DNA from 3 places in the Streptomyces sp. NPDC048415 genome. Region 2 is predicted to be linked to each of the others. Evidence: riboswitches for the same ligand, from Rfam matches in the RefSeq annotation. Region 2 holds a riboswitch; each other region holds the start of a gene.
The links. Region 2 has a riboswitch for S-adenosylmethionine ahead of AB0D27_RS36395 (aminotransferase class V-fold PLP-dependent enzyme). Riboswitches for the same ligand answer to the same signal wherever they lie in the genome.
Positions count from the first base shown of each region.

Region 1: another riboswitch for S-adenosylmethionine. It lies ahead of AB0D27_RS26295 (amino acid ABC transporter permease); the one in region 2 lies ahead of AB0D27_RS36395 (aminotransferase class V-fold PLP-dependent enzyme).
Region 3: another riboswitch for S-adenosylmethionine. It lies ahead of thrC (threonine synthase); the one in region 2 lies ahead of AB0D27_RS36395 (aminotransferase class V-fold PLP-dependent enzyme).

Region 1 covers NZ_JBEZKJ010000045.1:5,929-13,350, reverse strand. Annotated here, with positions in the region: gene AB0D27_RS26325 (polysaccharide lyase 8 family protein) at 1-167, opposite strand, end outside; gene AB0D27_RS26320 (peptidoglycan-binding domain-containing protein) at 333-1,028, shown strand; partial or broken gene AB0D27_RS26315 (alpha/beta fold hydrolase) at 1,068-1,283, opposite strand; gene AB0D27_RS26310 (hypothetical protein) at 1,343-1,642, opposite strand; gene AB0D27_RS26305 (hypothetical protein) at 1,700-1,852, opposite strand; gene AB0D27_RS26300 (glutathione S-transferase C-terminal domain-containing protein) at 1,910-2,689, opposite strand; SAM riboswitch class IV at 2,887-3,032, opposite strand; SAM riboswitch class IV at 3,160-3,268, shown strand; gene AB0D27_RS26295 (amino acid ABC transporter permease) at 3,602-4,606, shown strand; gene AB0D27_RS26290 (amino acid ABC transporter ATP-binding protein) at 4,603-5,388, shown strand; gene AB0D27_RS26285 (ABC transporter substrate-binding protein) at 5,496-6,521, shown strand; gene AB0D27_RS26280 (GNAT family N-acetyltransferase) at 6,647-7,422, shown strand, end outside.
Region 2 covers NZ_JBEZKJ010000088.1:10,085-17,506, forward strand. Annotated here, with positions in the region: gene AB0D27_RS36380 (rhomboid family intramembrane serine protease) at 25-756, shown strand; gene AB0D27_RS36385 (Lrp/AsnC ligand binding domain-containing protein) at 753-1,034, shown strand; gene AB0D27_RS36390 (serine/threonine-protein kinase) at 1,038-3,191, opposite strand; gene AB0D27_RS36395 (aminotransferase class V-fold PLP-dependent enzyme) at 3,259-4,620, opposite strand; SAM riboswitch class IV at 4,810-4,926, opposite strand; gene trpD (anthranilate phosphoribosyltransferase) at 5,139-6,203, opposite strand; gene AB0D27_RS36405 (cytochrome bc complex cytochrome b subunit) at 6,359-7,422, opposite strand, start outside.
Region 3 covers NZ_JBEZKJ010000129.1:11,109-18,530, forward strand. Annotated here, with positions in the region: gene AB0D27_RS41300 (NADH:flavin oxidoreductase) at 1-274, opposite strand, end outside; gene groL (chaperonin GroEL) at 516-2,141, opposite strand; gene AB0D27_RS41310 (cold-shock protein) at 2,425-2,628, opposite strand; gene AB0D27_RS41315 (MoaD/ThiS family protein) at 3,087-3,362, opposite strand; gene thrC (threonine synthase) at 3,359-4,657, opposite strand; SAM riboswitch class I at 4,675-4,826, opposite strand; gene AB0D27_RS41325 (glucosyl-3-phosphoglycerate synthase) at 4,984-5,928, shown strand; gene AB0D27_RS41330 (trehalose-6-phosphate synthase) at 6,008-7,402, shown strand; gene otsB (trehalose-phosphatase) at 7,390-7,422, opposite strand, start outside.

The DNA of each region.
Region 1 (7,422 bases), on a different contig from region 2:
AGGGTCGCGAACTCGTCCGCGGCCTCGGAGCTCTCGGAGGCCTCGGTGATCTCGGTGATCTCGGTGGAGGGGAGGGAAGTGGCATCGGCGGTGGTGTGCGCCCCGAGCGCGAGCGCGGCGCCGCTGCTCGCTGCCAGGAGGCCACGGCGTGACCAACGAGTCGTCATGACGGCGGTTTCTAGCACGGTGACGCTCAAACGCTCAACTACTCTTACCGAATTGAGCATATCGATCGTTTGCTGGAGTGCCGTGCATCACTGAACTCGCGGGCCCCCGCCCTCGTATCACTCCACGGGGATGGCGGGAGACCGCGCGCACGGAAGGAGAGCGGTGTGTCAATACCGCACGGCCCTGGGCAGCCCGAGAGGCGCCCGGCCCTCGAACCCACTCATGTCCAGCGCCGCCGCCGCTCGGAGACGCTGGCGGAACTGCTGAGCCAGGTACGCGAGAACGAGAGGGGAGCCGCCGACCCCGACGACGGGTATGAGTCGGTCGCGGTCCCGGCGACCACGACACGGCTTCTGCCGCCGCCGGAGGAGGACGAGACCCAGGAGCTTCCGCCCATACCCGGGCACGGACCCGGCTCGGGGCCGGGGCCGGGGCATGGGCCTGGATTCGGTCGTGGCGCCGGTCTGCGGCGCGCCGCGGTGGTCGTCGCGGTGACGGCGGCGGCACTGGTCGGCTTCGCACTCGCGCTCCTGCTCCCCGGCGGCGACAAGGGCGACGTACCGCAGAGCGGTGCTCGCCCGACCACAACCCCCGCCGCGCAAGCCCCTTCCCGGGCCGCCGATCCGGACCGCGCGGGCACCCTCCGGGAGGGAGACAGCGGCCCCGCGGTGACGGAACTGCAGGAACGGCTCCTGCGCATCCCGAACGTGTACGACAACGGCAGCACCAGCGGCACTTACGACGCCACCCTGTCCGAGGCCGTGGCCCGCTTCCAACTCTGGTACGGCATCCGGGGCGACGAGACGGGCGTCTACGGCGACGACACCCGCGCCGACCTCGAATCACGCACCGCGCTCTGACGTTCTGTGCACCCTGTGCACTCTGTGCGCTCCGACGCTCTATGTGAACTCGCGGACGACTCGGGCCAGTTCCTTCGGCTGGTCCAGGGGAATGAGCGTGTAGCTGTCCGCGATCTCGACCAGTCGTCCGTGGGGGAGGAGTTCGGCGAGGCGTCGGCCGTGCTCGGGTGGCATGACGCGGTCCTCGCGGGCCCAGACCACGAGGGTGGGGCGCGTGAAGCCGGGCAGACGCTCGGCCGTGGCCAGCAGGAGATCGGTGTCGGCGCCTGCCGCGCGCAGCATGCGAACGGCGTCGCGGCGGATGTCCGACTGCCTCAGGACCGGCCTCCCCGGAGGGTCGCCGCGAACGCGATCGCGGCCTGCCAGTCATCCAATTGCCCCCTGACAGTGAGGACTTGGCGCGGCAGCCCGCCGCTCTCCCCGAGACCGCGGTAGTCGAAGGCGAGGACGCCGAACCCGGCATCATGGAACCGTCTCGCGAACAGATCCGTACCCGGCTCCTTGGCCACCGTGAAGCCCCCGGCCATGATCACGCACACGCCGTTGGTCCCCGGATAGTGCCAGGCGGCACACTCCGTGCCACCGCTGGCGAAACGAACCTTCTCTCGGTCCATACGAGGCCTCCTGTGATGTCTGTGTCCAGGAGGGCGCCGGCGGACTGGAGTGTGACATCACTTCAGGACATCGGACTTCTTATTCAAACCGAAGTCCCCGGAAGCGGGGGCGGTGGCATGGCCCTGTTCGATGAGCCGGGTGTGCGGCAGCAGATCGGTGGACTCGAAGCGGACGCCGGGTTCGAAGCCGGGCGACCGGCACAGGGTCATGGCCCCTGTGCCGGGCCGGCGTCCCTCGGCTCCATCAGTCAGGGATGCCCGGCCGGCTCATCCACGATGCGGGGCGAAGGCCGGGTGGGCGTCGAGGCGTCGTACGTACTGGCTGAGGTTCGCGTACGGGGCCAGCGCGTCGGCCGGGTCGAGGTGGAGGAGCGCCACCCACAGATCTACGTCCGCGGCGGTCAGTTCATTGCCCAACACATAGGGAGCTGAGGCAAGTTGACGCTCGAGCAGGTCCAGCGCCGCCGACCGGTCCTCGGGTCGAGCGGTCGGGGCGAGGTCCTGCTCGAGGAGGTCACGCAGGGCGTCGATGTCCGCGGCGAGGGCCGGTGCACGCAGCGAATGGACGCAGGACTCGTCGCGGCCGGACAGCAGACCCGCGAGGTCGCGCAGGATGTCGGGCGTGTGATTGCTGACGACGCGTCCGCTCCACCGGTCGCACAGCGCGGGCGCCGTCAGCGGACCGTCGTAGTGGTGCCACGTGGCCTCGTAGGCCCTGCGCAGGGAGGCGAGCGTGTCGGGTGTGTCGGCGGGACACACCAGGGTGCTCGTGGCGACCGAGTCCCTCAGGCCCAGCAGATCGAGAGTGATCGAGACGCGCAGCGAGAGCGGACAGCCCGCGGACAGGTACAGCTGATAGCGGTGCGGTGCCGGATAGAAGCCACCGGCGAGACCGATACCGATACGGCTGCGGAAACGGTGCGGGCGGAGGGACGGCGCGGCGACCCGCGGACGGGGGATCGCGTCAAGTGAGCCGGAAGCGCACGGAGTTGGGGTACATGTGCTGGAACTGCCGGCGTTCGAGGCGTGCGACATTGTCTCGGGCATGACTCTCCAGGGGATGCGAAGGCCACGGCCGCCTTGTGGGCACCGCGGCGGAACGGAGTGACTGCGCTTCGTACCGGTCCGGGTCGAGCGGACTAGTAGGCGCTGGAGACACGCGACAGATCGATGTGCAGGCGCCTCGTCAAGCCGTTCCTGGGCAAACTTCCCACCGGTCTCACACTCGGGGCTCGCGAGACGCGAGACCACGCTTGTCCCGCCGCACCGGCGGAACCCGGTCGTCACCCGGGGCACCCCGTCGCGGTGGAAGGGTTGCCTGCCAGCGGGCCGGGGCCGATGACCGCACGAGCAGGGGAACCCCGCCCGAGCGGCGCTGACAATCGTGACCGTCCCCGCCAGTGTCGGTGCGCCCGGTGAGGCCGTCAAGACGGCGAGACGCAGTCTCACCAGGTGGTCATCCGGGCCGTTGAGCGTTGACATTCTTTTGGGTACCTGCCTAACTTACGCCGCAGATCGGTCATGAGTGTCAGCGACAAGCCCTGGCTCGCTGGCCGGCAACCCTCGCATCGCGGTGGGGTGCCCCAGGTGACGACCGGACCGGATGATGTTCGGTAAGCGCGAGGCCCCAGCGGCCGGAAAAGTGACGGTGACGGCGATGTACGCAGCACAGGGGACGGCCGCACGGCGGCCCCGCTGCGTACTGCTGTGCGCGAACCGCAGCGTCGACCTGCTCCGCGTCAACAGCGCGCTGTGTACCGCCTCGTGCCGCGCCCACTGTCAAGGCTGACGGTTCTCTGAATCCCTGACGTGCACCGCTTCGCGGTGTTCGCTCACCCTCCCCGCCAGCCCCCGCGCCGTGCGCCGCCGTGCGCCTCGTCCCGCCGAGCCGTTTGCGCTCAGCGGTGCCGTCCCGCCGCCTGCCCGGTCCGGGGTGTCCGAATTCGCTGGAGCCCCTTCATGAGTCAACATCCCGGCATCGCTGTGTCCTCCGGATCAGCGCCCCCTGCGGAGGCGAGCCCTGGCTCCGAATCCCCCGCCGAACCACGTCCGTTGGCGGCGCAGCGCGTTCTTCCGCTGCGGCGCCCCGGTCGCTGGATCATCACGGCCGTCGTGCTGGTGCTGGTCGCGCAGGTCGGGCACGGACTCGTGTCCAACCCGTTCTACCAGTGGGATCGCTTCGGGTACTGGTTCCTTCGGCCGACGATCCTCGACGGACTGCTCATCACCCTCGAAGTGGCCTTGTACAGCGCCGTGTTGGGACTGCTCGGCGGCATCCTGCTCGCGCTGGGCAGACTCTCCCGCAGCCCGGTGCTGCGTGCCGTCAGCTGGGTCTACACCTGGCTGTTCCGCTCGGTGCCGCTGATCGTGGTCCTGCTGTTCCTCTACAACTTCAGCGCGCTCTACAAGACGCTGAGCCTCGGAGTGCCGTTCGGCCCCGCCTTCTTCAGCTTCGACGAGTCCCGCCTCGCCACCGACATGGTCGTCGCGGTCGTCGGCCTGAGCCTGAACGAGGCGGCGTACGCCTCCGAGGTGGTGCGCGGCGGCATCCTCTCCGTCGACCAGGGCCAGCACGAGGCCGCCTCCGCGCTCGGTCTGCCCAAGGGTTACCAGTTCACGAAGATCGTCTTCCCGCAGGCCCTGCGGTCCATCACTCCGAACTACGTCAACCAGCTGATCGGTCTGATCAAGGGCACCTCGCTGGTCTTCTACGTGTCACTGCTCGACCTGTTCGGCTCGGTGCAGAGCATGGGCAGTACCTACCCCGGCGACATCGTGCCGCTGCTGCTGGTCGCCACCGTCTGGTACCTGATCCTCACCAGCGTCGTGTCCGTCGCCCAGTTCTACGTCGAGCGGTACTTCTCGCGGGGCGCGCTGCGCACCCTGCCGCCGACCCCCTGGCAACAAGTACGCACCGGGCTGCGTGACCTGCGGGCCCGTGTCCGAAGGGAGACGGCGATATGACCACCGAGACGCTCGGGATCCGTCCGGCCGCGGTCGAGGTCCATGAGGTACACAAGTGGTACGGCACCCAACGGGTGCTGGACGGCGTGGAGTTGGAGGTGCAGCCCGGAGAGGTCACAGTGATCATCGGGCCGTCCGGTTCCGGCAAGTCCACGCTTTTGCGGGTGATCAACCACCTGGAGAAGCCCGAGATCGGTCATGTCAGCCTGAACGGCGAGCTGATCGGCGTACGCCGGCACGGCGAGCGGCTCAAGGAGCTGAGCGAGCGGGCGATCCTGGCCCAGCGCAGCCGGATCGGCTTCGTCTTCCAGAACTTCAACCTCTTCCCGCACCTGACCGTGCTGGACAACGTGGCCGCTGCCCCGGTGGCGACCGGCCGGCTGAAAAAGCCCGAGGCCCAGGAGCTGGCGCGCGAACTGCTCGCCCGGGTCGGCCTGGGCGACAGGACCGCCGCCTATCCACGGCAGTTGTCGGGCGGCCAGCAGCAGCGGGTGGCCATCGCACGTGCCCTCGCCCTTCGGCCCGGAGTCATCCTCTTCGACGAACCCACCTCCGCGCTCGACCCCGAACTGGTCGGCGAGGTGCTGGCCGTCATCAAGGACCTGGCCACCAGCGGCGCAACCCTCGTCATCGTCACCCATGAGATCGGCTTCGCCCGCGAGGTCGCGGACCGGATCGTCTTCATGGACGGCGGCCGGATCGTCGAACAGGGGGCGCCCGCCCGGGTGTTGGAGCACCCGGAACACGAACGGACCAGGGACTTCCTGAGCAAGGTGCTCTGATCCCGCCGCTCACCCCGTGCTCCGATCCGGCCGGTTACCCCCTCAGCCCGCGACCCGCCCGGGATCGCGTCCCCCACACCCTCACCGCTCACCGAACAAGGACAACCATGCGCACCCTCCGTCAGCCCAGCAGACTCCTTCGCGGCCTCACCGCGTCCGCCGCCGTGGCCGCCCTCGCCACCGGGCTCGCCGCGTGCGGCGGCGACAGCGACGCGGCCACCAAGTCCGACAGCGCGGCGTCCGGAACGGTCACCGTGGGCGCGCTGTCCAACGGAGCCGCGCAGCAGACCGGCCTCAAGGTCTCCGAGGTGAAGTCCATCAGCGCCGAGCTGCCCAAGACGGTGACCAAGAGCGGCAAGCTGGTCGTCGGCGTCGGCGCCCTGCCCGCGGGATTCCCGCCACTGGCGTACGTGGGCCAGGACCAGAAGACCCTCACCGGCGCCGAACCCGACCTCGGCCGGCTGGTGGCCGCCGTCCTCGGACTCAAGCCCGAGGTGAAGAACTCGACCTGGGAGAACCTGTTCGTCGGCATCGACAGCGGCAAGGTCGATGTCGCCTTCTCCAACGTCACCGACACCGAGGAGCGCAAGAAGAAGTACGAGTTCGCCTCCTACCGGCAGGACAACCTCGCCTTCGAGGTGCCGAAGAAGAGCACCTGGAACTTCGACGGCGACTACAAGAACCTGGTCGGCAAGACCGTCTCGGTGAGCGCGGGCACCAACCAGGAGAAGATCCTGCTGGAGTGGAAGGCGAAGCTGGCGAAGGAAGGCAAGAAGTTCACCGTCAAGTACTTCCAGGACAACAACAGCGTCCATCTGGCGCTGTCCAGCGGGAAGATCGACGCCTACTTCGGGCCCAACCCCGGCATCGCCTACCACATCACCCAAGTCGCGAAGACCCCCAACCCGACCCGTAACGCGGGCAAGTTCTCCGGCGCCGGCGAAACCCTCCAGGGTCTGATCGCGGCGACCTCGAAGAAGGACAGCGGGTTGGCCAAGCCGGTCGCCGACGCGATCAACTACCTGATCGAGAACGGCCAGTACGCCAAGTGGCTCGCCGCCTGGAACCTCTCCAACGAGGCCGTCAGCACCTCCCGGATCAACCCGCCCGGGCTGCCGCTCGACAACTCCTGATCAGCTGCCCCGGGCAGGCTGCCCATACGGGGGACTCCGCCGCCGCGACAGGCCACCACGGCTCTCGCCGGGGGCGGGGTCATGGGCCCTCGGCCACCCACGAGTTACGGAGATCCGACACCGCCATGTCCACCAGCGTCCATCCGGCTTCACCACCCGGGCCGCCTCACCCACCACTGCCGCGGGCCGTCGCGCCGCAGAGTCCGGCGGCACCGCACATCCTGGACAACGCCGCCTGGGCCGCGCTGACCGGTCCGCACGCCCCGCTCGCCGAGCGCGTCGGCAGCGCCGCCCGCTATCCCCTGGACGTCTCCCCGTTCACGGCCCTCGCCGACCCGGCCGACCCCCGCGCCTGGGACGACCTGGCCGCACTCGTCGGACCGGGAACCGTCACCCCCGTGACGGGGGTGCAGAACGCTCCCGACGGCTGGGAAACCGTGGAACGCGGCCAGGGCGTACAACTCGTCGACACCGCGCTGCGCGCCGAACCCGACCCGGAAGCGGTGCGGCTCGGCCCCGAAGACGTCCCCGAGATCCTCGAGCTGATCGCCCTGACCCAGCCCGGCCCCTTCCTGCCCCGCACGATCGAGCTCGGCACCTACCTCGGCATCCGGCACCGCGGACAACTGATCGCCATGGCCGGTGAACGGCTCCGGCCGCCCGGCTGGACCGAGATCAGCGCCGTCTGCACCCACCCGGACCACCGCGGCCGGGGCCTGGCCACCCGACTTGTGCGCGCGGTCGCGGCAGGCATCAGAGGCCGCCAAGACACGCCTTTCCTGCACGCCTCCGCGGCCAACACCGGCGCGATCCGCCTCTACGAGTCGATCGGCTTCACCCTGCGCCGCCGCTCGAATTTCCTGCTGGTCCGGACTCCGGGCGGTCACCAGGAAGAAACGGC
Region 2 (7,422 bases):
TCCCGTTACGCCATGCTCTGCACCATGATCAGCAACTGGAGTACGGCGGTCGGCAGGGCGGTGCGGGGTCAGTCGGCGCCGGTGACGTACGGGCTGATCGCCCTGTGCTGTCTGATCTTCGTGATCGGCCCGGCGGCGGGCCTCGATCCCGTGTACGGCACAGGGGATGAGCTGCTGGTCGTCCAGCGGGCCTATTTCCGGCGCTGGGGTGTGGTGCCCACCGAGCTGTTCGGCGGAGCCCCGCGAGAGGCGCTCACCCCCGCCACGGCCCTGTTCATCCATGGCAGCTGGCTTCACCTCCTCGGCAACATGCTCTTCTTCTATGTCTTCGGGGCGATGGCCGAGGAACGGATGGGCCATGTGGAGTTCGCCCTCTTCTACGTGGGCTGCGGCTATCTCGCCCTGCTCGGCTACGCCGCCGCCAACGCCACCTCGCAGCAGTCCCTGGTCGGCGCCTCCGGGGCGATCTCCGCTGTTCTCGGCGCGTTCCTGTACCTGTTCCCCAAGGCCCGGGTGACCAGTCTCTTCCCGTTCCTCTTCTTCCTGCCGCTGCGCTTCCCGGCCTGGGTGGTGCTGCCGTTCTGGGTCACCCTGCAGTGGCTGGCGGCGGGCCGGGACACGTCAGGGCCGGGGGTCGCCTATCTGGCGCACCTGGTGGGCTTCTCCCTCGGCTTCGTCTACGCGTGGGTGCGTTTCGGCCGTACGACTAGAGTGAAGGCCCCAGTGACGGCCCCCGAGGGAGACAACCAGCCGTGATCACCGCGATCGTCCTCATCAAGACCAGCGTGGACCGGATTCCCGAGATCGCCGAGTCGATCGCCGCGCTGGACAGCGTCAGTGAGGTCTTCTCCGTCACCGGCACCTACGACCTGATCGCCATGGTGCGGGTGAAGGCCCACGACGACCTGGCGGACGTCATCCCGGGCAAGATCAGCAAGATCCCGGGCGTGGAGGGCACGGACACGCACGTCGCGTTCCGCACGTACTCCCAGCACGACCTGGAGGCGGCGTTCGCGATCGGGCTGGATTCCTGACGCCTACTCGCTGATGTCGAGGGCGGCGACACCCCGGTTCGTGGCGAGGTAGGCGCGCTTGCCGCGGATCACCGGACGGTGGGTCGAGGCGCCCTCCGCCCCGTCGAAGGACGCCTTCCACAGCTGCTTGCCGCGCCGGTCCAGTGCGTAGAGCCGCGAGCCCAGGCATACGTGGACGGTGTTCGCCACGACCGTGGGATCGCTGTACGCCTGCGAGTCGCTGCGGGAGCTGAAGGTCCACGCCGTGGATCCGTCGGCCGGGTCGAGGGCCACCACGGTTCCCGAGGCGGAGGTGACCACGAGGTCGCCGAGCCGGACGGACGTGAAGTACCTGCTGCCGCCCACCTCGTCGCTGCGCCTCTGCCACTGTCGCCGGCCGCTCGTACTGACGCCGTGCAGCGAGTACTCGCCTCCGGAGCCGACGACCAGGGTGTCGCCGACCGGCGTGGGCCGTCCGGTGTCGATCCCGGCCTGGACCGCCCAGGACCGCCTGCCGTCCTTGACGTCCAGGGCGACCACCGCGTCCGCGAAGGTGCCGACGTACGCCGTGCCGCCCGCCGCGGCCGGCTCGCTGGTCGGGCCGCCCGGCGTGGGGGTTTCCCAGCCCACCCTGCCGTCGGAGGTGTACGCGCGCACGCTGCCGCTGTTGGCCGTGCCGGTCGTCACCAGGACAAGGCCGCCCGCGGCCACCGGGAACTGACTGCCGCCCCCGTTGATCGTCCGCTTCCACCGGACACGGCCTCCCGGGCCGACCGCGTACAGTTCGGCGGCCCCCTCCCCGTCGTCCTCCGTCAGGCAGTAGGCGCCGTCGGCCGTGGCGAGAGGCGGCATGACCGGACTGCCGCTCAGCTGGGTGCGCCAGAGCTTCTTGCCGTCCGGGGAGACGGCGTGCAGCGCGCCGTCCGCGCCCCCGACGTACAACCGGCCGCCGTCGGACGAGGGGACGACGCAGGCACCGTGCCGCCCGCCGAGCCCGCCGGTCTCGTACTGCCAGCCGGCTCCCGTCGACTGCCGTGCGACCGTGGGCGTCACCGCCCCCGAGCCGGGACCGCCCGCCGTGCTCCGCCCGCCCTCGGCGCCCCTGTCCCGCAGCCACCACCAGCCACCGGCCCCCGCCCCGGCGGCGACCACGGCCCCGCCCGCCAGGAACCGCAGGGCGCCCCGCCGCGACGCCGGTACGGGGGTGTCGGCCGGCGCCGGGGCATGGGTGAGCGTCACCGGAGCGACGTACTCGACGCGGCTCCCGCGCTCCTGCGACTCCCGCTCCGGGAGCCAGCGCTCGTCGCCCTCCGGGGGCTTTGGAGCCGTCGTGAACCAGCCCGGGCGGGTGCTCTGACCCAGGGATCGCCCGGTGTGGCCCGCGGCCGCGACGACGTCCTGGGGTGTGGGCCGCTCCTCGGGCTCCGCCCGCAGACACCACTCCACCAGCGGCAGCACCGCCTGCGGCAGCCCGGTCAGGTCGAAGTCCCGCGTCAGGATGCGCAGCAGGATCACCGAGTCCTGGCCCTCCCCGAAGGGCTCACGCCCGCTCGAGGCGTACGCGAGGACCGCGCCGAGCGAGAAGACGTCGCTGGGCGGCCCCACCTCGGCGCCGTTGCGGATCTGCTCCGGCGAGACGTAGCCGACCGAGCCGACGACGGCCCCGGTCCTGGTCAGCGCCGTCGCCTCCAGCGCCCGTACGATCCCGAAGTCGATGACGCGCGGACCGTCGGGCGCGAGCAGGATGTTGGACGGCTTGAGGTCGCGGTGCACCAGACCCTTGGCGTGGATGGCGGCGAGGGCCTCGCCGAGCGCGGCCGCGAGCGTGCGGACCGCGTCCTCGGGCAGCGGGCCGTGGTCGAGCACGGCATCGCGCAGATTCGGGCCGTCCACGAACTCCGTCGCCATCCACGGCCGTTCGCCCTCGGTGTCGGCGTCGACGACGCGCGCGGTGTACGTGCCGGTCCCGCCGACGGTCTGCGCGGCCCGCACCTCCTGGCGGAACCGCGCACGGAAGGTACGGTCCTCGGCGTGTTCGGTCCGCACCACCTTGACGGCGAGGCGGAGTCCGGCCCGTGACGCGGCGAGATAGACCTCGCCCATGCCGCCCGCGCCGAGCCTGCCCAGTACTTCATAGGGACCGATCCGCCGAGGATCCGTCTCGCGCAGCGCCTGCACCCCGTGCTCCCCTGTCCGCCGTACGGCCGCTGAGGGGGAGCGTATACGCCATGTGCTCGTCGGAGGGTCAGACCGCGGGCACGCAACGCCCTTCCTCCGTACGGTAGTTCCACTTGGCGCCGTCCTGGACGAGCTCCTTCACGGCGCCCACGAAGCGCTCGACGTGCTCGTCGGGGGTGCCCGCGCCGAAGCTGACGCGGATGGCGTTGAGGGACTTCTCGCCGGGCGCGGCCTCGGGGGCGCCGCACTCGCCCTGGGTCCCCGGGTCGCTGCCGAGGAGGGTGCGCACCAGCGGGTGGGCGCAGAACAGGCCGTCGCGGACGCCGATGCCGTACTCGGCGGACAGCGCGGCGGCGAAGTGCGAGCTGTTCCAGCCCTCGACGACGAAAGAGATGACGCCGACCCGCGGGGCGTCGTCGCCGAAGAGGGAGAGCACGCGCACTTCGGGGACCTCGGCGAGGCCCGCGCGGACAACGGCGATCAGCTGCTGCTCACGGTCGACCAGCGTGTCGAAGCCGGCCTCCGTCAGCGCCTTGCAGGCGGACGCGATCGAGTAGGCGCCGATGACATTGGGCGATCCGGCCTCGTGACGGGCGGCACTCTCGTGCCACTCCACGTCCACTCCCCCGTCCTCCCGCCGCGACACCTTCCGGCTGGCGCCACCGCCCGCGAGGTAGGGCTCGGCCTCGAGCAGCCAGTCGGATCGGCCCGCGAGGACGCCGGAACCGAAGGGCGCGTACAGCTTGTGCCCGGAGAAGGCGACCCAGTCGACGTCCAGGTCGCGGACGGACACCGGGTGGTGCGGGGCCAGCTGGGCGGCGTCCAGGACGATGCGCGCGCCGTGCGCGTGGGCGGCGGCGGCGAGCTCACGCACCGGCCACAGCTCACCGGTGACATTGGACGCGCCCGTGACACAGACCAGCGCCGGGCCGTACGGGTCCCTGCCCGCGAGGGCGCGCTCCAGAGTGGCGACGGCTTCGTCGGGGGTGCGCGGGGCGTTCAGGTACGTCACCCGGGCATCCCGCCAGGGCAGCAGCGAGGCGTGGTGCTCGGTCTCGAAGACGAAGACCTGGCAGTCGGCCGGAAGGGCGGCGGCGAGCAGGTTGAGCGAGTCGGTGGTCGACCGGGTGAACACCACCTGGTCACGGTCCCGGCAGTCCAGGAACTCGGCGACCGCCTTGCGGGCGTTCTCGAAGAGGTCGGTGGACAGCTGGGACAGGTACCCGGCCCCGCGGTGCACGCTGCCGTAGTACGGGGCGTACGCGGCGACGTCGTCCCACACCCGCTGCAGGGCCGGGGCGCTGGCGGCGTAGTCGAGCGCGGCGTAGGTGACCTCGCCACCGGTGACGAGCGGGACGGTGACATCTCGGCCCAGAACCGGCAGAGGGGCACAAACGGTCTGGTCGGCGGCAGCGGTGGAGACAGACATGGCGAGCTCCTGTGAGAGGCAGGCGGAATCACCGGGCCGGACAGCCCGGACAGGGCGTCTACGGCTCGGGAAAGGTGAAAAGGGGTATGCGGAGGCGGGGCTCTACGCCCTATCGCATTCGCTTGCTCACAGAAGGCTCCCTCGAACGACCAGGACCCCTGGGCTGTGTCCACTCAAAAGAGGGCGAGGGGTCCGCGCTTGCCGTAGACCTCGCTGCCTACGACCTGGTCCTCACCCGGGGCACCCCGCCACGGACGGAGGGTTGCCGGACAGCCGGCCGGGGCCTGATGGCTGTCGCTCATGACCTGCCCAGCATCCTGCCACACGATCTTCCGCACGCAACCCCGCGTCCGCATCGCGGGACGGAGCGGAAACGCCGGAGGGGCTGATTCAGCCCGTCCGGCGTTTGAGGACGAGCGCGAAGCGCGACAAGGGAGGTCTGGGGGGCGGAGCCCCCCCAGATACGGGAAGGGTAGGGGCGGCGGGGGCGAAAACCCTCCCCGCGCCGCCCGCCGGCGTCACGCGTTGCTGGCCGCCACCCACCGCTCAAGGGCCCGCTTCGCGGCCCCCGAGTCGATGGCGTCCGCCGCCATCGCCATCCCCGCGCGCAGCTGATCCACGAGGGGCGCGTCGCCCGGCGACAGAGCGACCAGCGCCGCCGCCGAGTTCAGCAGCACCGCGTCCCGTACGGGACCGCGCTCCCCGTTCAGCAACCGCCGCGCGACATCCGCGTTGTACGACGCGTCAGCGCCCCGCAGCGCCGACACCGGAACAAGGTCGAGCCCCACATCGCGCGGATCGAAGCGCTCCTCGGTCACCTTGCCGTCGCGGACGACCCAGACCCGGGACGTCGCCGTGGTGGTCAGCTCGTCGAGCCCGTCGTCGCCGCGGAAGACCAGCGAGGAGTTGCCGCGCTCGGCGAAGACGCCCGCCACGATCGGCGCCAGCCGCGGATCCGCGACCCCGACCGCCTGCGCCCGCACCCGCGCCGGATTCGTCAGCGGCCCGAGGACGTTGAACGTGGTCCGGATCCCCAACTGCGCGCGCGCGGGCGCCACATGACGCAGCGCCGGATGGAACTTCACCGCGAAGCAGAAGGTGATCCCGGCCTCTTCGGCCACCTCGGCGACCCGCTTGGTCGTCAGCTCCAGATTGACGCCCAGCTTCTCCAGGACATCCGAGGCACCGGACGCCGAGGACGCGGCCCGGTTGCCGTGCTTGACGACCTTGGCGCCGGTCCCGGCGACGACGATCGCGGACATCGTGGAGATGTTCACCGTCTTCGCACCGTCGCCGCCCGTACCGACGATGTCCACCGTCGGTCCCGGCACCTCGATCACGTTCGCGTGCTCGTACATCGTCCGGACGAGCCCGGAGATCTCCTCGACCGTCTCGCCCTTGGCCCGCAGCGCCACCATGAACCCGGCGATCTGCGCGTCCGTCGCCTCACCGCGCATGATGCGGTCCATCGCCCAGGCCGTGTCGTCCGCGCTCTGATCCCGGCCGTCGAGCAGGCCGTTCAGCACCTCGGGCCAGGAACGGCCCGCCGCGGTGTCGCCTCCAGCGGGGTTCACAGCGCTCATAAGCCGCTCCTGGGTCCGTCCCCGAAAGGGACTCCTGTAGATGGGACCACCCTATCCAGGCCAGGGGACGGCAAAGAGCCCCCGTCCATGCAATGGACGAGGGCTCCTGCCGTGGCGATCGACGAGGAATCGGTCAGGAAGGACCGGTCAGGGGATCAGTGGTGGCCGTGGCCGCTCGCGATCTCCTTGTACTCCTCGACGGTGGGCTTGGGGATCTGGTGGGCCTCCCCGTAGTAGCCCTTGCTGAGCTTGGCGCGCAGCCTCTGCAGGCCCTTCACCTTGCGCTCGACACCGTTCTCGTCGACCGTCGGGCCGATCTCGGCCGGGGCGTACTGCTGGTGCGCGGTGAGCGTGTACAGCGAGTCCTGGCTCAGCGGCTCGTGCACCTCGATGAACTCACCGTGCGGCAGGCGCTTGATGATGCCCGACTCGCGGCCGTGCAGCACCGTGTCCCGGTCGCGGCGCTGGAGGCCGAGGCAGATCCGCTTGGTGGCGACGAACACGAGTATCGGCACGACGAAGAACGCGATCCGGACGAACCAGGTGATCGCATTGATCGACATGTGGAAGTGCGTGGCCAAGAGGTCGTTGCCGCCACCGATGAGCATGACGAGGTACCAGCTGATCCAGGCCGTACCGGCGGCGGTCCGGGTCGGGGCGTTGCGCGGGCGGTCCAGGATGTGGTGCTCGCGCTTGTCGCCGGTGACCCAGGACTCGACGAACGGGTAGGCCGCGATCGCGACGAGGACCAGCGGGAAGATCATCAGCGGGATGAACACGCCCAGGACGAGCGTGTGACCCCAGAGGTTGATCTCCCAGCCCGGCATCGTACGGATCAGGCCCTCGGAGAAGCCCATGTACCAGTCTGGCTGTGCACCCGTGGACACCTGGTCCGGACGGTAGGGGCCCATGGCCCAGATCGGGTTGATCTGAGCGATCGCCGCGATGACCGCGATGACACCGAAGACCAGGAAGAAGAAGCCTCCGGCCTTGGCCATGTAGACCGGCAGCAGCGGCATGCCGACGACGTTGTTGTTCGTCTTTCCGGGGCCCGCGTACTGCGTGTGCTTGTGGTAGAAGACCAGGATCAGATGGCCGACCACCAGGCCGAGCATGATGCCCGGCAGCAGCAGGACGTGGATCGAGTAGAAGCGGGCCACGAAGTCGCCGCCCGGGAACTCGCCGCCGAAGAGGAAGAACGACAGGTACGTGCCCACGA
Region 3 (7,422 bases), on a different contig from region 2:
CCGCGAGCTGCTCCTCGCCGTGGAAGCGCGGGACACGGTCGCTCTGCCCGGCCGACTCGTGGCCGACGTACGTGCCCTCGGTGACGATCAGACCGACGCCCGCGGCGGCACGGCGGGAGTAGTAGCCGACCACGTCCTCGCCGGGGACGCCGCCCGGGGAGAACTGCCTCGTCATCGGCGCCATCACGATCCGGTTCGGGACGGTGAGGCCGTTGAGGGAGACGGGGCGGGAGAGGATCTCGGCCGCGCGGGAGGCGGAGGCGGTGGCAGTCACGTAGGGGGCTCCTCGGGGAGGTCGACCAGGCGTCGAGCAGAGAGGGTCAGGACATTCCGGGCGGTATGTGCACATGCATCAACCGTCCGTCAACGTCAACTGCCTCGCCCGCCAGGGCATTCCGCGGCCCTGAGGCCTGCTCCTGTGATCCCGGCCACGCCCCGAACGCCCGAGGGCGGCACCCCTTGAGAGAAGGGGGGCCGCCCTCGAAACGTAAGGACAGTGATCAACCAGAGGTCGATCAGAAGTCCATGTCACCGCCCGGCATGCCGCCCGGAGCGCCGCCCGCGGCGGCCTTCTCCGGCTTGTCGGCGATGACGGCCTCGGTGGTGAGGAACAGCGCGGCGATGGAGGCGGCGTTCTGCAGGGCAGAGCGGGTCACCTTCGCCGGGTCGATGATGCCTTCGGCGATCATGTCGACGTACTCACCGGTCGCGGCGTTCAGGCCGTGGCCGACGGGCAGGTTGCGCACCTTCTCGACGATGACGCCACCCTCGAGACCACCGTTGACGGCGATCTGCTTGAGCGGGGCCTCCAGGGCGAGCCGCACGGCGTTGGCGCCGGTCGCCTCGTCACCCTCGAGGTCCAGCTTCTCGAAGACGGAAGACGCCTGGATGAGCGCGACGCCACCACCGGCGACGATGCCCTCCTCGACGGCCGCCTTCGCGTTGCGAACGGCGTCCTCGATGCGGTGCTTGCGCTCCTTGAGCTCGACCTCGGTGGCGGCACCGGCCTTGATGACGGCCACGCCGCCGGCCAGCTTCGCCAGACGCTCCTGGAGCTTCTCGCGGTCGTAGTCCGAGTCCGAGTTCTCGATCTCGGCGCGGATCTGGTTGACGCGACCGGCAACCTGGTCCGCCGAGCCCGCGCCGTCGACGATCGTCGTCTCGTCCTTGGTGATGACGACCTTGCGGGCGCGGCCCAGCAGGTCCAGACCCGCGTTCTCCAGCTTGAGGCCGACCTCCTCGGAGATGACCTCGCCGCCCGTGAGGATGGCGATGTCGCCGAGCATGGCCTTGCGGCGGTCACCGAAGCCCGGGGCCTTGACGGCGACGGACCTGAAGGTGCCACGGATCTTGTTGACGACCAGGGTCGACAGGGCCTCGCCCTCGACGTCCTCGGCGATGATCAGCAGCGGCTTGCCGGACTGCATGACCTTCTCGAGGAGCGGCAGCAGGTCCTTGACGTTGCTGATCTTCGAGTTGGCGATCAGGATGTACGGGTCGTCGAGGACGGCCTCCATACGCTCCATGTCGGTGGCGAAGTACGCCGAGATGTAGCCCTTGTCGAAGCGCATACCCTCGGTGAGCTCCAGCTCCAGACCGAAGGTCTGGGACTCCTCGACGGTGATGACGCCTTCCTTGCCGACCTTGTCCATCGCCTCGGCGATGAGCTCGCCGATCTGGGTGTCGGCGGCGGAGATGGAGGCCGTCGAAGCGATCTGCTCCTTGGTCTCGACATCCTTCGCCTGCTCGAGCAGGGCACCGGAGACGGCCTCGACGGCCTTCTCGATACCGCGCTTGAGAGCCATCGGGTTGGCGCCGGCGGCTACGTTGCGAAGGCCTTCGCGGACCAGCGCCTGGGCCAGGACGGTCGCGGTCGTCGTGCCGTCACCGGCGACGTCGTCCGTCTTCTTCGCGACCTCCTTGACCAGCTCGGCGCCGATCTTCTCGTACGGGTCCTCGAGCTCGATCTCCTTGGCGATGGAAACACCATCGTTGGTGATCGTGGGGGCGCCCCACTTCTTCTCGAGGACGACGTTGCGGCCCTTGGGGCCAAGGGTGACCTTGACGGCGTCGGCGAGCTGGTTCATCCCGCGCTCGAGACCGCGCCGTGCCTCCTCGTCGAACGCGATGATCTTGGCCATGTGAAGTGGTCCTCCCGGACGGGGTGGATTGCTCCGGATCGCGCCCGCGCCCGCGACGGACGGCCTGCAAGCCCTGCGGTTCCTTGCCCCACAGGTCTGCGGACCTCACTGGCACGATCCAAGTTCTGTCACTCTCACTAGGAGAGTGCTAACGCCAATGATTAGCACTCGACACCTGCGAGTGCAAGCGCCTCTCGCCAAGTGGAGACGCACGAGGGGCCCGCGTCCCTGGTGGGATGCGGGCCCCTCGGCGTGAGTGCGTCGGTGGTCGTTCGCGCCGGGATCAGACGGCGAGCTTGACCATGTCCGCCTGTGGACCCTTCTGGCCCTGCGAGATCTCGAACTCCACTCGCTGACCCTCTTCAAGGGTGCGGTAGCCGTCCATCTGAATCGCGCTGTAGTGCACGAAGACGTCCGCACCACCGTCGACCGCGATGAAGCCGTACCCCTTCTCCGCGTTGAACCACTTGACGGTGCCCTGAGCCATGCCTAACTCCCCTATTACTGGCCCTTGCACAGATCCGCACTTCGCGGATCCGGGTCAGACCTCACCCCCCAACGATTGGGGGTGTGCGCCGGAACGCGTCGACCGCGGCTGAATGTATCTGTCCAACTGCCGTCTGCAACAGGTCAATCGGACGAGAATTCTGGGCACGGCCGATCGGGAATATACGGAGAATTCGCGAAGATTCAGGGCAAGTCGGGCCCCATAAATGCCATGAAAGGCTTAAAAAGATGGGGACTTTGGCTACTTCTTGTCTGCTGCCGGGCAAGGACTCATATGCGTCCGGCATAAAACTGGCATAGAAAGCGAAGCAGGTTCCCCAACTGTACCGTGCTCAACCAAGCAGAATTGCCCCCTCCGCTTCTCTCACGGAGGGGGCAATTCGATGAACTCTGGGTGACGAGCATTACCTTCGGTAACGGACTCACCGTGTGTGACGGTCAGCCTCCGGCGACGGCCGGGATGATCGAGACGCCCGCGCCGTTCGGCGTCGCCGTCTCCAGCCCCTGCTCGAACCGCACGTCGTCGTCATTGACGTACACATTGACGAAGCGGCGCAGCTTGCCCTGGTCGTCCAGGACGCGGGCGGCGATACCCGTGTGGTTCTTCTCCAGGTCGGAGATGACCTCGGCGAGGGTGGTGCCCTCGGCGCTCACCTCGGCCTTGCCGCCGGTGTAGGTGCGCAGGATGGTGGGGATGCGGACGTTGACGCTCATGATGCGAGGCCAGCCTCTCGGAAGGAGTCGAGGTTCGGGCGGATGGTCGCGGTGAGGCCGGTGTCCGAGGCCACCGCGTCCAGAGTCTTGAGGCCGTCGCCGGTGTTCAGCACGACGGTGGTGAGGGTCGGGTCGAGGACGCCGTTCTCGATGAGCTTCTTCGTCACGCCGACCGTCACACCGCCCGCCGTCTCGGCGAAGATGCCCTCGGTCCGCGCGAGCAGCTTGATGGCGTCGACGATCTGCTCGTCGTTCACATCCTCCACGGCACCGCCGGTGCGGCGCGCGATGTCGAGCACGTACGGCCCATCGGCCGGGTTGCCGATGGCGAGCGACTTGGCGATGGTGTTCGGCTTCTGCGGCCGTACGACGTCGTGCCCGGCCTTGTAGGCGACGGACACCGGCGAGCAGCCCTCGGCCTGCGCGCCGAAGATCTTGTAGGGCTTGTCCTCGACGAGGCCGAGCTTGATCAGCTCCTGCAGACCCTTGTCGATCTTCGTGAGCTGCGAGCCGGAGGCGATGGGCACCACGAGCTGGTCCGGGAGCTTCCACCCCAGCTGCTCGCAGATCTCGTACGCGAGGGTCTTGGAGCCCTCCGCGTAGTACGGGCGCAGGTTGACGTTGACGAAGCCCCAGCCCTCGCCGGCCGGGTCGCCGATCAGCTCGGAGCAGAAGCGGTTCACGTCGTCGTAATTGCCCTCGATGCCGACGAGCTCGCCGCCGTACACCGCGGCCATGACGACCTTGCCCTGCTCCAGGTCGTGCGGGATGAACACGCAGGAACGGAAGCCGGCACGGGCGGCGGCGGCGCCCACGGCGCCGGCGAGGTTGCCGGTGGAGGAGCAGGAGAGCGTGGTGAAGTCGAAGGCGCGGGCGGCCTCGATGGCCTGGGCGACGACGCGGTCCTTGAAGGAGTGCGTCGGGTTGCCCGAGTCGTCCTTGACGAAGAGCTTGCCGGCGTCGACGCCCAGCTCACGCGCCAGGTTGTCGGCCTTGACGAGCTTGGTCCAGCCGGGGTTGATGTTCGGCTTCTCGGCGACGTCCGCGGGGACAGGCAGAAGGGGCGCGTAACGCCAGATGTTCGCGGGGCCCGACTCGATGCGCTTGCGGAGTTCCTCGGTCTCGTAGGCCGAGAAGTCGTACGCGATCTCCAGCGGGCCGAAACACTCCTCGCAGGCGAAGACCGGGCCGAGCGGCACGCGGTGACCGCATTCGCGGCAGGAGAGCGCCGCGGCGGGACCCAGATCGACGGAGGTCGCGGAGTTCGTGGTGCTTGCAACTGTCTGCGCAGCCATGGAGGCGAGGCCCTTTCTCCTCATCTTCCTCACGACGCACTTCGCCGTGAGACGGATTTGGCACCTTCCCTAGCCGGGAGCCTCGCGACGACGACGCAGTCGTACGAGACCGGCTGGAGGGTTGCCGGGGCTTCATCGGGCCGTATCCCTCTGCCCCTCTGGATGAGCGCTATTCGGTTGTACGGGGATGATCTACGCAATGCGATGGTCATCCGCGTTGTTCAAGACTGTAACCGAAGGCCAGGACAGTTGAGATAGTCGTCCGAACCGCGAGATGGATCACACCGTGCGAGACGGGGTGATCAGACAGTGAGGAGCCGCAGACTGTGCTGGAAGAAGTTGAGCGCTGGCTGAGCACACGCTCCTGGTCCGCGACCGATCGCCCGCTCCACAAGCTCATGGCCGCCAAACGCACCACCGGGTCGACGGTCAGTGTCGTACTGCCCGCCCTCAACGAGGAGGAGACGGTCGGCGAGATCGTCGCCGTCATCCGCCACGACCTGATGCGGCAGGTGCCCCTCGTCGACGAGATCGTCGTCGTCGACTCGGGCTCGACGGACCGCACCTCCGAGGTCGCCGCCGCCGCGGGCGCGCGCGTCGTGCACCGCGACGACATCCTGCCGCGGATACCGACCGTCCCCGGCAAGGGCGAGGTCCTGTGGCGCTCGCTGCTCGTGACGAGCGGGGACATCGTCTGCTTCATCGACGCGGACCTCAAGGAGTTCTCGTCCGACTTCGTCTCCGGGATCGTGGGCCCGCTGCTCACCGACCCGGGCGTGGACCTCGTCAAGGCCATGTACGACCGCCCGCTCGGCTCGGCGGCGGGCCAGGGCGGCCGCGTCACCGAACTGATGGCCCGCCCGCTGCTGAACATGCACTGGCCGCAGCTCGCCGGCTTCGTCCAGCCGCTCGGCGGCGAGTACGCGGCCCGCCGCTCCCTGCTCGAACAGCTGCCGTTCCCCGTCGGATACGGCGTCGAGCTGGGCATGCTCGTCGACGCGCTGCACCTCGTGGGCCTGGACGCCCTCGCCCAGGTCGACGTCGGCGTCCGCAAGCACCGCCACCAGGACGGGCAGGCGCTCGGCCGGATGGCTGCCGCGATCTACCGCACGGCCCAGCTGAGGCTGGCCCGGGGCCATCTGATCCGTCCGTCCCTCACCCAGTTCGAACGGGGCAGGGACGGCTTCGAGCCGCGCACCCACTCCGTCGATACGGAGGAACGCCCTCCGATGTCCGAAATCGCCGAATACCGGAAACGAAGGGCCGCCTAGACCGGCGGCCTGAGCCGACGGATTGCATACGGCGCACGGGAACGTTTGAGCGTTTCCACGCCGGGCTAGGTTTCGAGGCATGGCTTCTGCGCACGGTGACCATCGCATCCTCGTCGCGTCCAACCGCGGCCCGGTCTCCTACGGGGTGCGCGAGGACGGCTCGCTGCACGCCAAACGGGGCGGCGGCGGGCTGGTCTCGGGCCTCTCCGCGATCGGACCGGACGCGGGCGCCCTGTGGGTGTGCTCGGCGCTCGGCGACGGAGACCGCGAGGCGGTACGGCGCGGCGTCGGCGAGGAGGGCGTACGGATGCTGGACATCGACGCCGAGGTACACGCCGACGCGTACAACGGCATCGCGAACTCCGTGCTGTGGTTCGTGCACCACATGCTGTACCAGACGCCGCTGGAGCCGGTCTTCGACGCGGAGTTCCGGCGCCAGTGGGCGTCGTACGAGACGTACAACCGGGCGTTCGCCCAGGCGCTGGCCGACGAGGCGGCCGAGGGCGCCGTGGTGGTCGTACAGGACTATCACCTCACCCTCGTCCCCGGCATGCTGCGTGAGCTCCGTCCCGACCTGCGGATCGGGCACTTCTCGCACACCCCGTGGGCGCCGGTGGACTACTTCCGGCTGCTGCCCGGCGACATCGCCGAGCAGGTGCTGCGCGGGATGCTCGGCGCGGACCGGCTCGGCTTCCTCACCCACCGTTGGGCGGACGCGTTCACCGCGTGCGCGGACGCGTTCGTCGGCGGGCTCGGCTCGACCCGGGTCGGGGTGCACGGCCTCGGCGCGGACGCGGACTTCCTGCGGCGGCGGTCGCACGAGGCGGACGTCGACGAGCGGATCGCCGCGCTGCGGGAGCAGATCGGCGAGGGCCGGCGGACGATCGTGCGGGTCGACAGGACCGAGCTGTCGAAGAACATCGTGCGCGGGCTGCTGGCCTACCGGCAGCTCCTGGAGGACCATCCGTCCTGGCGCGAGCGCGTCGTGCACGTCGCCTTCGCCTACCCCTCCCGGCAGGACCTCGTCGTGTACCGCGACTACACCGCCGAGGTGCGGCGCGTGGCCGAGGAGATCAACTCCCAGTATGGGACGCCGGATTGGACGCCGGTCGTCCTCCACGTCAAGGACGACTTCGCCCGCTCGCTGGCCGCCTACCGGCTGGCCGACGTGGCCCTCGTCAACCCCATCCGCGACGGCATGAACCTCGTCGCCAAGGAGGTCCCGGTCGTCTCCGACGAGGGGTGCGTGCTGGTGCTGTCGCGAGAGGCGGGCGCGTACGAGGAGCTGGGCGAGGACGCGGTCTCCGTGAACCCGTACGACGTCATCGGCACCGCCCGCGCCCTGCACGAGGCGCTGACCATGCCCTTCGGCGAACGGGCCGAACGCACCAAGCGACTGGCCGCCGCCGCCACCGCTCTGCCGCCCGCCCAGTGGTTCCTGGAGCAGCTGCGCGAGCTGGATCAGCCCAGTTGAGCCGCGAGCGTCGACAGTAG